3 regions of the Sphingomonas sp. GW821-FHT12D09 genome follow, and region 2 is predicted to be linked to each of the others. Evidence: riboswitches for the same ligand, from Rfam matches in the RefSeq annotation. Region 2 holds a riboswitch; each other region holds the start of a gene.
What was found. A riboswitch is a leader RNA that binds a small molecule or an ion and turns the genes downstream of it on or off. The one in region 2 is predicted to bind cobalamin.

Region 1 (3,245 bases), on a different contig from region 2:
TGGGTCGCATCGGCCACGCCCGCCGCCGAGAGCCGGAAGCTGTCCACCGCCCAGTCGAGATAGGCCTGCCAGTCGCGCTTGCGCAGCGGCATGCCTTCACGAAGCGCTGCCTCATCGATCTGGATCGCCTTGCAGCCCGCCTTTTCGAGATCGACCACCTCGTCGCGGATCGCCAGTGCGATCTGCTGGCACGATGTCGCGCGCGGCTGGTCGTCGCGCACGAAGCTCCAGTTGAGGATCGTCACCGGGCCGGTGAGCATGCCCTTCATCGGCTTGTCTGTTAGCGACTGCGCATAGCGCCACCACTCGACCGTCATTGGCTCGGGCCGCGAGACGTCGCCGAACAGGATCGGCGGGCGGACGCAGCGCGAGCCATAGGACTGGACCCAGCCATTCAACGTGAAGGCGAAGCCGGCGAGCTGCTCGCCGAAATACTGGACCATGTCGTTGCGTTCGAACTCGCCGTGCACGAGCATGTCGAGCCCGGCTTCCTCCTGCCAGCGGACCGTGCGCGCGGTTTCCTCGCGCAGGAACTGCTCATAGGCGGCGCTCCCCAGATTGCCGCGATTATGCTCGGCGCGGGCGTGGCGGACCTCGGCGGTCTGCGGGAACGATCCGATCGTCGTGGTGGGGAAAGGCGGCAGGTCGAGCACTTCGGCCTGGACCTTGGCGCGATCGGCATAGGGCGAGATGCGGTCGCGCATCGCATGGGTCACCGCGAGCATGCGCGCCTGGACCTGCGGGTTGTGGATGCGCAGCGATACTTGCCGTGCCGCCGCCGCTTCGCTCGATGCGAGCAGCTTGGCCGCGACGGTCTCCCGGCCCGCGTTGAGCGCATCCTTCAGTGTCACCAGCTCATCGACCTTCTGCACCGCGAAGGCGAGCCACTGCTTGATCTCATCGCCGAGCTTGGTCTCGAGCGCCAGGTCCACCGGCACGTGGAGCAACGAGCAAGAGGGGGCCAGGATCACGTCGCGGGTGGCGGCGATCGGCTTGATCCGGTCGAGGATTTTCTCCAGGTCCGCGCGCCAGATGTTGCGGCCGTCGATCACGCCGAGCGAGAGCAGCAGCTTCTTGGGTGCCGCCACCAACACCTTGTCGAGCTGGTCCGGCGCGCGGACGAGATCGATGTGCAGCCCGGCAACCGGCAGGTTCACGGCGAGGGTGAGGTTGTCTTCCAGCGCGCCGAAATAGGTGGCGAGCAGGATGTTGAGGCCCAGCCGCGGCAACTTGGCATAGGCGCGGGTGATCGCGGCGCGCTGGCGCTCGCTCAGGTCGAGCGCGAGGATCGGCTCGTCGATCTGCACCCATTTGGCGCCGGCATGCTGGAGCTGGGTGAGTACAGCTGAATAGAGGCCGAGCACCTCGTCGAGATAGTCGAAGGGATCGACGTCGCGGCCCTTGGCGAGGCTGAGCCAGGTGACCGGGCCGAGCAGCACCGGGCGCGTCTCATAGCCGAGCGCCTTGGCCTCGCGATATTCGTCGACGATCTTGGAAGAGGAGAGGGCGAGCTGCTGCCCCGCCGCCAGCTCCGGGACCATGTAATGATAGTTGGTGTCGAACCACTTGGTCATTTCCTGCGCGGTGTGGCCATGGCCGTGCGCGCAGGATGCCGTCTCTCCCGTGGTGCCGCGTGCCATCGCGAAATAGGTGGCGAGGTCGGCAGTGCCGGCGGCGACGCCGTAGCGCTCGGGGATCGCGCCCAGCATCAGGCTGGTGTCGAGCACGTGATCGTAGAAGGAGAAGTCGTTGCTCGGCAGCCAGTCGGCCCCCAGCGCGGCCTGGCGGGCCCAGGCGGCGGCGCGCAGGCCCTGGGCGGCCTCCAGCAGCTCGGCTTCGGACGACTTGCCCGACCAGAATTTCTCGAGTGCGAACTTGAGTTCGCGGCGTGGCCCGATCCTTGGGAAGCCGAGCGTGGCAACAGTAACGGTCATGGTCTTCATACCCCGATGAAACGGCGGGGGAGACCGGCATGACACACAGGCATGCGAGGACGGTTGCCCGGCCGCGGCATGCAAGCGGCCAGACCGGGCACCCCGCCGGTGGACGTTATCGCGTCGGAGGCAGGTCTCCTGGCTCACGGGTCAGCGCGGACGATCCGTCTTCCCAAGGGGCAAGCCCCTCAGTGACACAGCTTGGATCGCCGCTCGCCGCTTACAGTTGCGGGGGCAGCGCCGGTTTCGCACCGGCTTCCCGTCTTAGCTTCCGGGCAAGCCGGAAGAACCTCGACGCCTTAAGCATCTGCCGCTCGGGGTACGGCGTCAAGGGTGATATAAAGAATTCTTTATATGAGCTTCTCGCCGATACTCTATTCCGTCATCCCCGCCTTCGCGGGGATGACGATGGCAGGCAACTCCCGCCCACGCCGATCCACCCGCATCCACCGCCCGCCGGCGTACCAGCCATGCTCCCCGTCGCTGGCCAGCGTGCACCCGATGCAAACCTCCGCCACGCCCTTCTCGAACGGCATGGCGCCATCATAGCGGCGCGGGATCACCAGGTGCAGCGCGCGGTCGATATAGCCGATCTTCCCGCCGAGCTGCGAGCGTGCCCGGCCATCGACGAAGTCCTCGGCGCCATTGTCCATCGTCATCACCGGCGCGGTGCGGCCGTCGCGGGCGACATAGTGGAAGCTCTTGCCGACATGGACCGTGGCCAGGCCGCCCCAGTCATAGTCGAGCTTCGCGCGGTGCGCCGGCGCCAGCCGGATCGTCCCGTCGGCTTGCTCCGCGGCGCAGTCCGGGAACGTGTCGAGCTCGCCCCCACGCGGCGCGTAGAAGCAGGCGAGGGGATAGGGTTCCGCAGCCGGTCCGGCGGCCGCGGTCAGCATGAGGAGCGGGGGGATCGGCCAGCGCATTGCGCAAGGCTATCATACCGGACGCCGTGTCCAAAGACCGGCTGAGCATGACATATAAAGATATCTTTATATTAGGAATTGCACGGCGACGGCGAAGTCTGTAGGGCGCCCGCATCCGCTGCCGGCGATTCCCGGCGCGTAACCGATTCACATCTGGAGACCAGCTCGTGGCTACCGTGCTCGACAAGGATTACGTCATCAAGGACCTCTCGCTTGCCGCCTTTGGCCGCAAGGAGATCGAGATCGCCGAGACCGAAATGCCCGGCCTGATGGCACTGCGCGCCGAGTTCGGCGCCTCGAAGCCGCTCAAGGGTGCGCGCATCACCGGCTCGCTGCACATGACGATCCAGACCGCGGTGCTGATCGAGACGCTCAAGGAGCTGGGCGC
Region 2 (3,245 bases):
GACGATCGGCGATGCTGCCTGGCGGGAAACCCTGCGCGACGTGGACCCCGGTCACCGCGACGATTACGAGCGGAACCGCAATCAGGCGATTGCCGAGCGCACCGCGTTCGAACGCGACTTGGTCGCCTTCGCGCGTGCGGTCTTCCCGAAGCGCACTCCGCACGAGATCCGCCAGCTCTTCTCGGATCTCTGAGCGCCGGCAGCGGAGCATGGCAGGCCGCCATGCTCCGCCCCGGGCCGCCTCAGCTCTTGATGAACGCCAGCAAGTCGCGGTTGATGATCTCGGCATGCGTGGTCGGCATCCCGTGCGGCAGGCCCGGGTACGAGATCAGCTTGCCGTGCTTGAGCAGCTTGACCGAGCGCGCGCCGGTGGTGGGGAAGGGGCAGATCTGGTCGTCCTCGCCGTGCATCACCAGCACCGGTACGTCGATCGCTGCCAGGTCGTCGTAGAACTCGGTCTCCGACAGCACCCGCACGCATTCCCAATGCGCGATCGCCGCGCCCATCATGCCCTGGCGCCACCAATTGTCACGGATCCCCTGCGAGACGTTCGCGCCCTCGCGGTTGAAGCCGTAGAAGGGGATGGTGATGTCCTGGTAGAATTGGGCGCGGTGGAAGGCCGTGCCGTCGCGGATGCCGTCGACCACGGCCTTGGGCACGCCGTCGGGGTTGCGTGCGGACTGCATGAAGGTCGGCGGGATCGCGCTGATCAGCACCGCCTTGGCCACGCGGCCCTTGCCGTACTTGGCGACATAGCGCGTCACTTCGCCGCCGCCGGTCGAATGGCCGATATGGACCGCGTCCTTCAGGTCGAGCTTGGCGACCACCGCCGCGGCGTCGGCGGCATAGGTGTCCATGTCATGGCCCTTGTCGGTCTGGGTCGAGCGGCCATGCCCGCGGCGGTCATGCGCGATCACGCGGTAGCCCTGGGCCAGGAAGAACGTCATCTGGCTGTCCCAATCGTCGGCGCTTAGCGGCCAGCCATGATGGAAGAACAGCGGCTTTCCGCTGCCCCAGTCCTTGTAGAAGATCTCGGTGCCGTCCTGCGTGGTCACGGTAGCCATGGTCCATCCTTTCCGAGAAAGGCGAAACCGTCTTCCCTGCACCTGCATGGGGCCATCTCGCCGATCCCCGCAGGTCTACGCCTGCTGGACCTTGGGCCCGCACCCCAAGCCAGTCCACCGGCCTAGCCATTATGGGGTGACCCGGCTGACGCTTTGGAGGCCCGGTCCGCTTGCGCAGTGCAGCATGGCTGGTCTATCCCCACCCCGTGGAGCGGCCCAGCCGCTTCGCATTGATCGCGCCGGTGCCCGAAAGGGCTTCAAAGGGAATGCGGTGCGGGCGGAGCGATCCGTCCAACTCCGCGGCTGTCCCTGCAACTGTAAGCGGTGAGTATGCTGCGCTTCGCTCCCCATCCGAGGGAGCGGCCACTGGAGTTCACTCCGGGAAGGCCGTGCAGCCTGCATCGACCCGCGAGCCAGGAGACCTGCCGGCGTCTGGTCGCTCTTGTCCTGGTCCAGGGAATGGCCCGGGCACGGTCCTTCCGTCTGAGCGACGAACCCTAGCGGCGAGGGGCCGCAACGGTGCGCCGGACGGGGGACAAGCGCCCTCCCATTCGCGTGCGCCGCCGTTCGCTGATGCGCGCGGCAGGCCCCGTCGCCTTCGTTGCTCGGCGCCGAAGGAATGAAGACGCATGTTGCGCATGGAACGCAGCCTCGCATGGGCGGCTGCACTTGCCGCCGCCACGGTAGCGGGCAGCCTGGTTGCCGCCTGCCTGATGCCCTTTGTCGCGCTCGCCGCGATGGCGGCATCCACGCTTCCCCGTCGCGAGGGGCTGGCGACCGTGTTCGTCGCCTGGGCCGCGAACCAGGCGATCGGCTTCACGCTGCTCGATTATCCCCTCGATGCCTCGACCCTGGGCTGGGGCGCCGCGATCGGCCTGGCCGCGCTGGCTGCCTTCGCCGTGATCCGCGTGGCGACCGGCCGCACCGGCGCGTTGCTGCCGCTGCTCGGCGCGGCGGTGCTCGGCTTCGTCGCTTATGAGCTGACCCTCTATCTCTACGGCCTGGCAGGCGGCGGCACCGGCGCCTTCACCCAGGCGATCGTCCTGCTGCTCGCCAGGAACGAGGCGCTGTGGTTCGCCGGCCTGCTCGTGATCCGCGAAGCCGTCCTCCGCTTCGCCCCCGGCTGGGCGCCCGCGCCGCGCGCCGCCGCATGAGCGTGTCTCCCCGGATCGTCTCCCTCCTCCCGAGCGCGACCGAAGTCGCAGTATCCCTGGGCCTCGGCCCGGCGCTGGTCGGCCGCTCGCACGAATGCGACTTCCCGCCCTTCGTCCGCGATCTGCCGGTCTGCACTGCCACCAAGCTCGAAAAGGGCCTGACCTCGATCGAGATCGACCGGCGCGTGCAGGAGATCGTCCGCCAGGGCCTGTCGGTCTACGAAGTCCATGCCGAGCTTCTGCGCAGCCTCAAGCCCGACCTGATCCTCACCCAGACGCAGTGCGCGGTCTGCGCCGTCACGCCGGCGGACCTCGAGGAATCGCTCTGCGCCTGGCAGGGCATGGCGCCGACCCTGCTCTCGCTCGCCCCCGACAATCTGAGCGACGTATGGGGCGACATCCGCGCCGTCGGTGCCGCGACCGACCGCGAATTCGCCGCGGAGAAGGTGCTGCTCGGACTCGATCGCCGGATGGAAGCCATCCGCACCCGCTCGGCCCGGCGCGGCGCCACTCCACGCGTCGCCGCGATCGAGTGGTTCGACCCGCTGATGGCTGCGGGCAACTGGGTCCCCGAGCTCATCCAGATCGCCGGCGGCGCGCCGCTCTACGTCACTCCTGGCCAGCACTCCCCCTGGCTCGACTGGGACGTGTTCGTGGAAAGCGACCCCGACGTGATCGTGCTGATGCCCTGCGGCTACCAGATCCCGCAGAGCCGCGCCGACATCGACGCCGTCGTCGGCGATCCGCGCTGGGCCGGCATCGGCGCGGTCCGCCGCGGACAGGTCTATGTTGCCGACGGCCATCATTTCTTCAACCGGCCGGGCCCGCGCCTGGTCGAATCCGCGGAGATACTTGCCGAGATATTCGATGCCTGGGCGGGCACGCCGGCGCTGGGCGGGATGGGCTGGGAGCGCTTCTAGCCGCCGGCAATGGCCCTGACTGGCACGATCGCCCCCGGCCGATGTGATTGCGCCGCTTCGGTAAATCGCTACCACGGCGGACAGTGTCCAGTTCTGATCGCCTCGGC
Region 3 (3,245 bases), on a different contig from region 2:
GCCGATGCGCTCGCCCGGCGCGGCACGATCGACGATCAGCTCAAGGCGGACACGGCGAACCTCGCCGCGGCGCAGGACAGCTACCGGCTGTCCGGGGCGCGCTATCGCGGCGGCATCGACAATTTCCTGGCGAACCTGGTCGCACAGCGCTCCTATTATTCCGCGCAGCAAGGCCTGGTGCAGACCCGGCTGATCGAGGCGACTAATCTGGTGACGCTGTACCGCACGCTCGGCGGCGATTCGCTGCTGACGGTGACGCCTTCGGGGCCGCAGCCGGCGGTTTCGGCTGCGCCTTAGAGCGACGACTTAGGCGGCACGCTTCTATCGTCATCCCCGCGAAGGCGGGGATCCAGGGTCACAAGCACATCGCGCGCGGCCAGCTTGGACATCTTCGGTGCCCGACAGCTCGGTGGCGCCGCTTGTTCTGCGCTACCCTGGATCCCCGCCTTCGTGGGGATGACGAATATATGCACAACACTTCCCCCCCTGCGCCCGCCCCGCTATCGGTTGCGAAGCGAAACGGGAGTTGAAGATGGGCTATGAGACGATCCTGACCGAGCGGGCCGGCGATGTGCTGGTGATCACGCTCAACCGGCCCGATCGCCTCAATGCCGCGCCGCCGGCGATGTTCGACGAGATCCGCGACGCGCTGGCAAATCTCGACGGAGCCCGCGCGGTGCTGATCCAAGGTGCCGGCCGGGCCTTCTGTTCCGGCGCCGATGTCGCGAGCGGCGCGCTCGCCTCCGCCGATCCGGGTGCCGCGACGCATGCCGCGCTCACCGACCACTACAACCCCGGCATCCTCGCCGTCGCCCGGGCAAGCGTGCCCGTGGTCAGCGCGGTGCGTGGCCCCGCCGCCGGCATCGGCTGCAGCCTCGCGCTCGCCGCCGATTTCTGCGTGGCCAGCGACAATGGCTATTTCCTCCAGGCCTTCATCAACATCGGCCTGGTCCCCGATGGCGGCGCCACCTGGCTGCTGCCGCGCCTGGTAGGCCGGTCGCGTGCCGCCGAGATGATGATGCTCGGCGAGAAGCTGCCCGCGATGAAGGCGCGCGACTGGGGCCTGGTCCACGGCGTCGTCTCCGACGAGCAGCTCGAACATGAAGCGCTGGCACTCGCCACCCGCCTTGCCGCCGGACCGACGGTGGCGCTCGGCATGATCCGCCAGGGGCTGGGCCAGGCGCTCGATTCTACGCTGGAGGAGACGCTGGCGATGGAGGCGGACCATCAGCGTGCCGCGCGTGGCACCGCCGACGCGGTCGAGGGCGGCATGGCCTTCCTGCAGAAGCGCAAGCCCGGCTTCACCGGCAAATAGCGGCACGGCGGGGCGCGGCGCGCCGAGCATATAAAGACATCTTTATATTGCCGATGGGCATGCAAGCGCCTATTGGCCGCGTCGAGGCCTGGGGCAACCCAGCCCTCATGATCGCGCCGGTGCCCGAAAGGGCTTAAAATGGGAACGCGGTACGGGCGAGGTTTCGCCCCAATCCGAGGCTGTCCCTGCAACTGTAAGCGGTGAGCGCGATGCACTTGCTCTCTTCGAGAGAGCAGCCACTGGGTCTTGGCCCGGGAAGGCGTGCATCGCGCGATGACCCGCGAGCCAGGAGACCTGCCAGCGCAACGGTCGCTCTTGCCTAGTCCAGGGGATGGCGAAGGCACGGTATCTCCGTCTGAGCGACGACCAAGCGGCCGGGGCCGCTTCGGTGCTGCGTGTCAGGCGTCCAGGCGCCCGCCGTCACGCGTGCACCGGTCGTTCGCGTGCGCGTTCGGCAGGACCCGGCCCTCGTTGCACAGGCGCCCGGGGGGATACCCATGTTGAAGACCAGTTTCGTTTCGCTGATCGCGATCGCCGCGGCCACGCCGGCCTTTGCCCAGACCAATGATCAGACCGTTGCCGATCCGAAGGACGAAATCGTCGTCACGGCGTCGCGTTCGGGAGAGGGCGTGGAGCTCAGGAACCTGCCCGCCTCCGCCACGGTGATCGACGCCACCGCGCTCGACGCGCGCCAGACCCGCATCGTCTCCGACGTGCTGCGCGACGTGCCGGGCGTGGCCGTGAGCCGCACCGGCGGCGTCGGCAGCCTCACCCAGATCCGCATCCGCGGCACCGAAGGCAATCACGTCCTCGTCCTGATCGACGGCATCGAAGCCGCCGATCCCTATCAGGGCGAATATGATTTCGGCACGCTGATCGCCGACCCGTCGGCCCGCATCGAAGTGCTGCGCGGCCAGCAGTCGTCGCTCTACGGCTCGGACGCGATCGGCGGCGTGATCAGCTACACCACGCTTTCGGGCGCCGAGGCGCCGGGCTTCTCGGCGCGTGCCGAAGGCGGCTCGTTCGGCACGGTCAGCACCGCGGCACGCGCGGCAGGCAACACCGGCACGCTGGATTATGCGGCTTCGGGCACCTGGTATCACACCAAGGGCTATGCCACCGCGCGCGGCGGCAACCGCGACATCGGCTCCGACAATGTCGGCGCCAGCGCCAAGCTGAACTGGAAGCCGTCGGACAATTTCAAGCTGACCGGCGTGCTGCGCTACAGCTACACCGATGCCGAGACCAACGACAGCGACGGCAATCCGGCCAGCCAGACCTTCGGCTATACGATCGACAGCCCGGGCACCTATTTCACCAACGAGGCCTTTTACGGCCTGCTCAGCGCCGAGTTGACCGGCCTGGACGGCCGCTGGACCAACACCGCATCGGCGCAGTTCGCCGACACCAGCCGCACCGGCCATAATGCGTTCGGCATCGGCTTTGGCGACAAGGGCCAGCGCTACAAGGGCTCGTTCGTGTCGAGCTTCCGCTTCGGCACCGACGCGATCACCCACCGCATCACCGGCGCGGTGGACGTCGAGCGCGAGCAGTTCCGCAACACCACGCCGTCGAGCGGCTCGCCCTACGATGCCTTCACCGGCAAGCGCACCACCGACAATCTCGGCCTGGTCGGCCAGTATGAGCTGACCGCGGGCGGCTTCACCGGCGGCGCCTCGATCCGCTACGACGACAATAACCGCTTTGCCGACGTCACCACCTGGCGCGTCCAGGCCGGCTATCGCCTGCCGACCGACACCCGCGTCCACGCGGCCTATGGCACCGGCGTCAAGAACCCCGGCTATTACGAGCTCTATGGCTTCTCGGACGGCAAATATATCGGCAACCCGAACCTGAAGCCGGAGAAGTCCGAGGGCTGGGAAGTCGGCATCGACCAGAGCTTCCTCGACGGCAAGGCCAATATCGGCGC

Region 1: another riboswitch for cobalamin. It lies ahead of metE (5-methyltetrahydropteroyltriglutamate--homocysteine S-methyltransferase); the one in region 2 lies ahead of AC1RPL_RS01015 (hypothetical protein).
Region 3: another riboswitch for cobalamin. It lies ahead of AC1RPL_RS17185 (TonB-dependent receptor plug domain-containing protein); the one in region 2 lies ahead of AC1RPL_RS01015 (hypothetical protein).

The regions. Positions count from the first base shown of each region.
Region 1 covers NZ_JBXAQL010000005.1:213,401-216,645, forward strand. The annotation lists gene metE (5-methyltetrahydropteroyltriglutamate--homocysteine S-methyltransferase) at 1-1,934, opposite strand, end outside; cobalamin riboswitch at 2,045-2,243, opposite strand; gene AC1RPL_RS20850 (WG repeat-containing protein) at 2,309-2,830, opposite strand; gene ahcY (adenosylhomocysteinase) at 3,025-3,245, shown strand, end outside.
Region 2 covers NZ_JBXAQL010000001.1:211,117-214,361, forward strand. The annotation lists gene AC1RPL_RS01005 (hypothetical protein) at 1-193, shown strand, start outside; gene AC1RPL_RS01010 (alpha/beta fold hydrolase) at 243-1,064, opposite strand; cobalamin riboswitch at 1,288-1,508, shown strand; gene AC1RPL_RS01015 (hypothetical protein) at 1,703-2,218, shown strand; gene AC1RPL_RS01020 (cobalamin-binding protein) at 2,215-3,138, shown strand; gene AC1RPL_RS01025 (phosphatase PAP2 family protein) at 3,222-3,245, shown strand, end outside.
Region 3 covers NZ_JBXAQL010000004.1:13,124-16,368, forward strand. The annotation lists gene AC1RPL_RS17175 (efflux transporter outer membrane subunit) at 1-297, shown strand, start outside; gene AC1RPL_RS17180 (enoyl-CoA hydratase-related protein) at 533-1,315, shown strand; cobalamin riboswitch at 1,416-1,631, shown strand; gene AC1RPL_RS17185 (TonB-dependent receptor plug domain-containing protein) at 1,813-3,245, shown strand, end outside.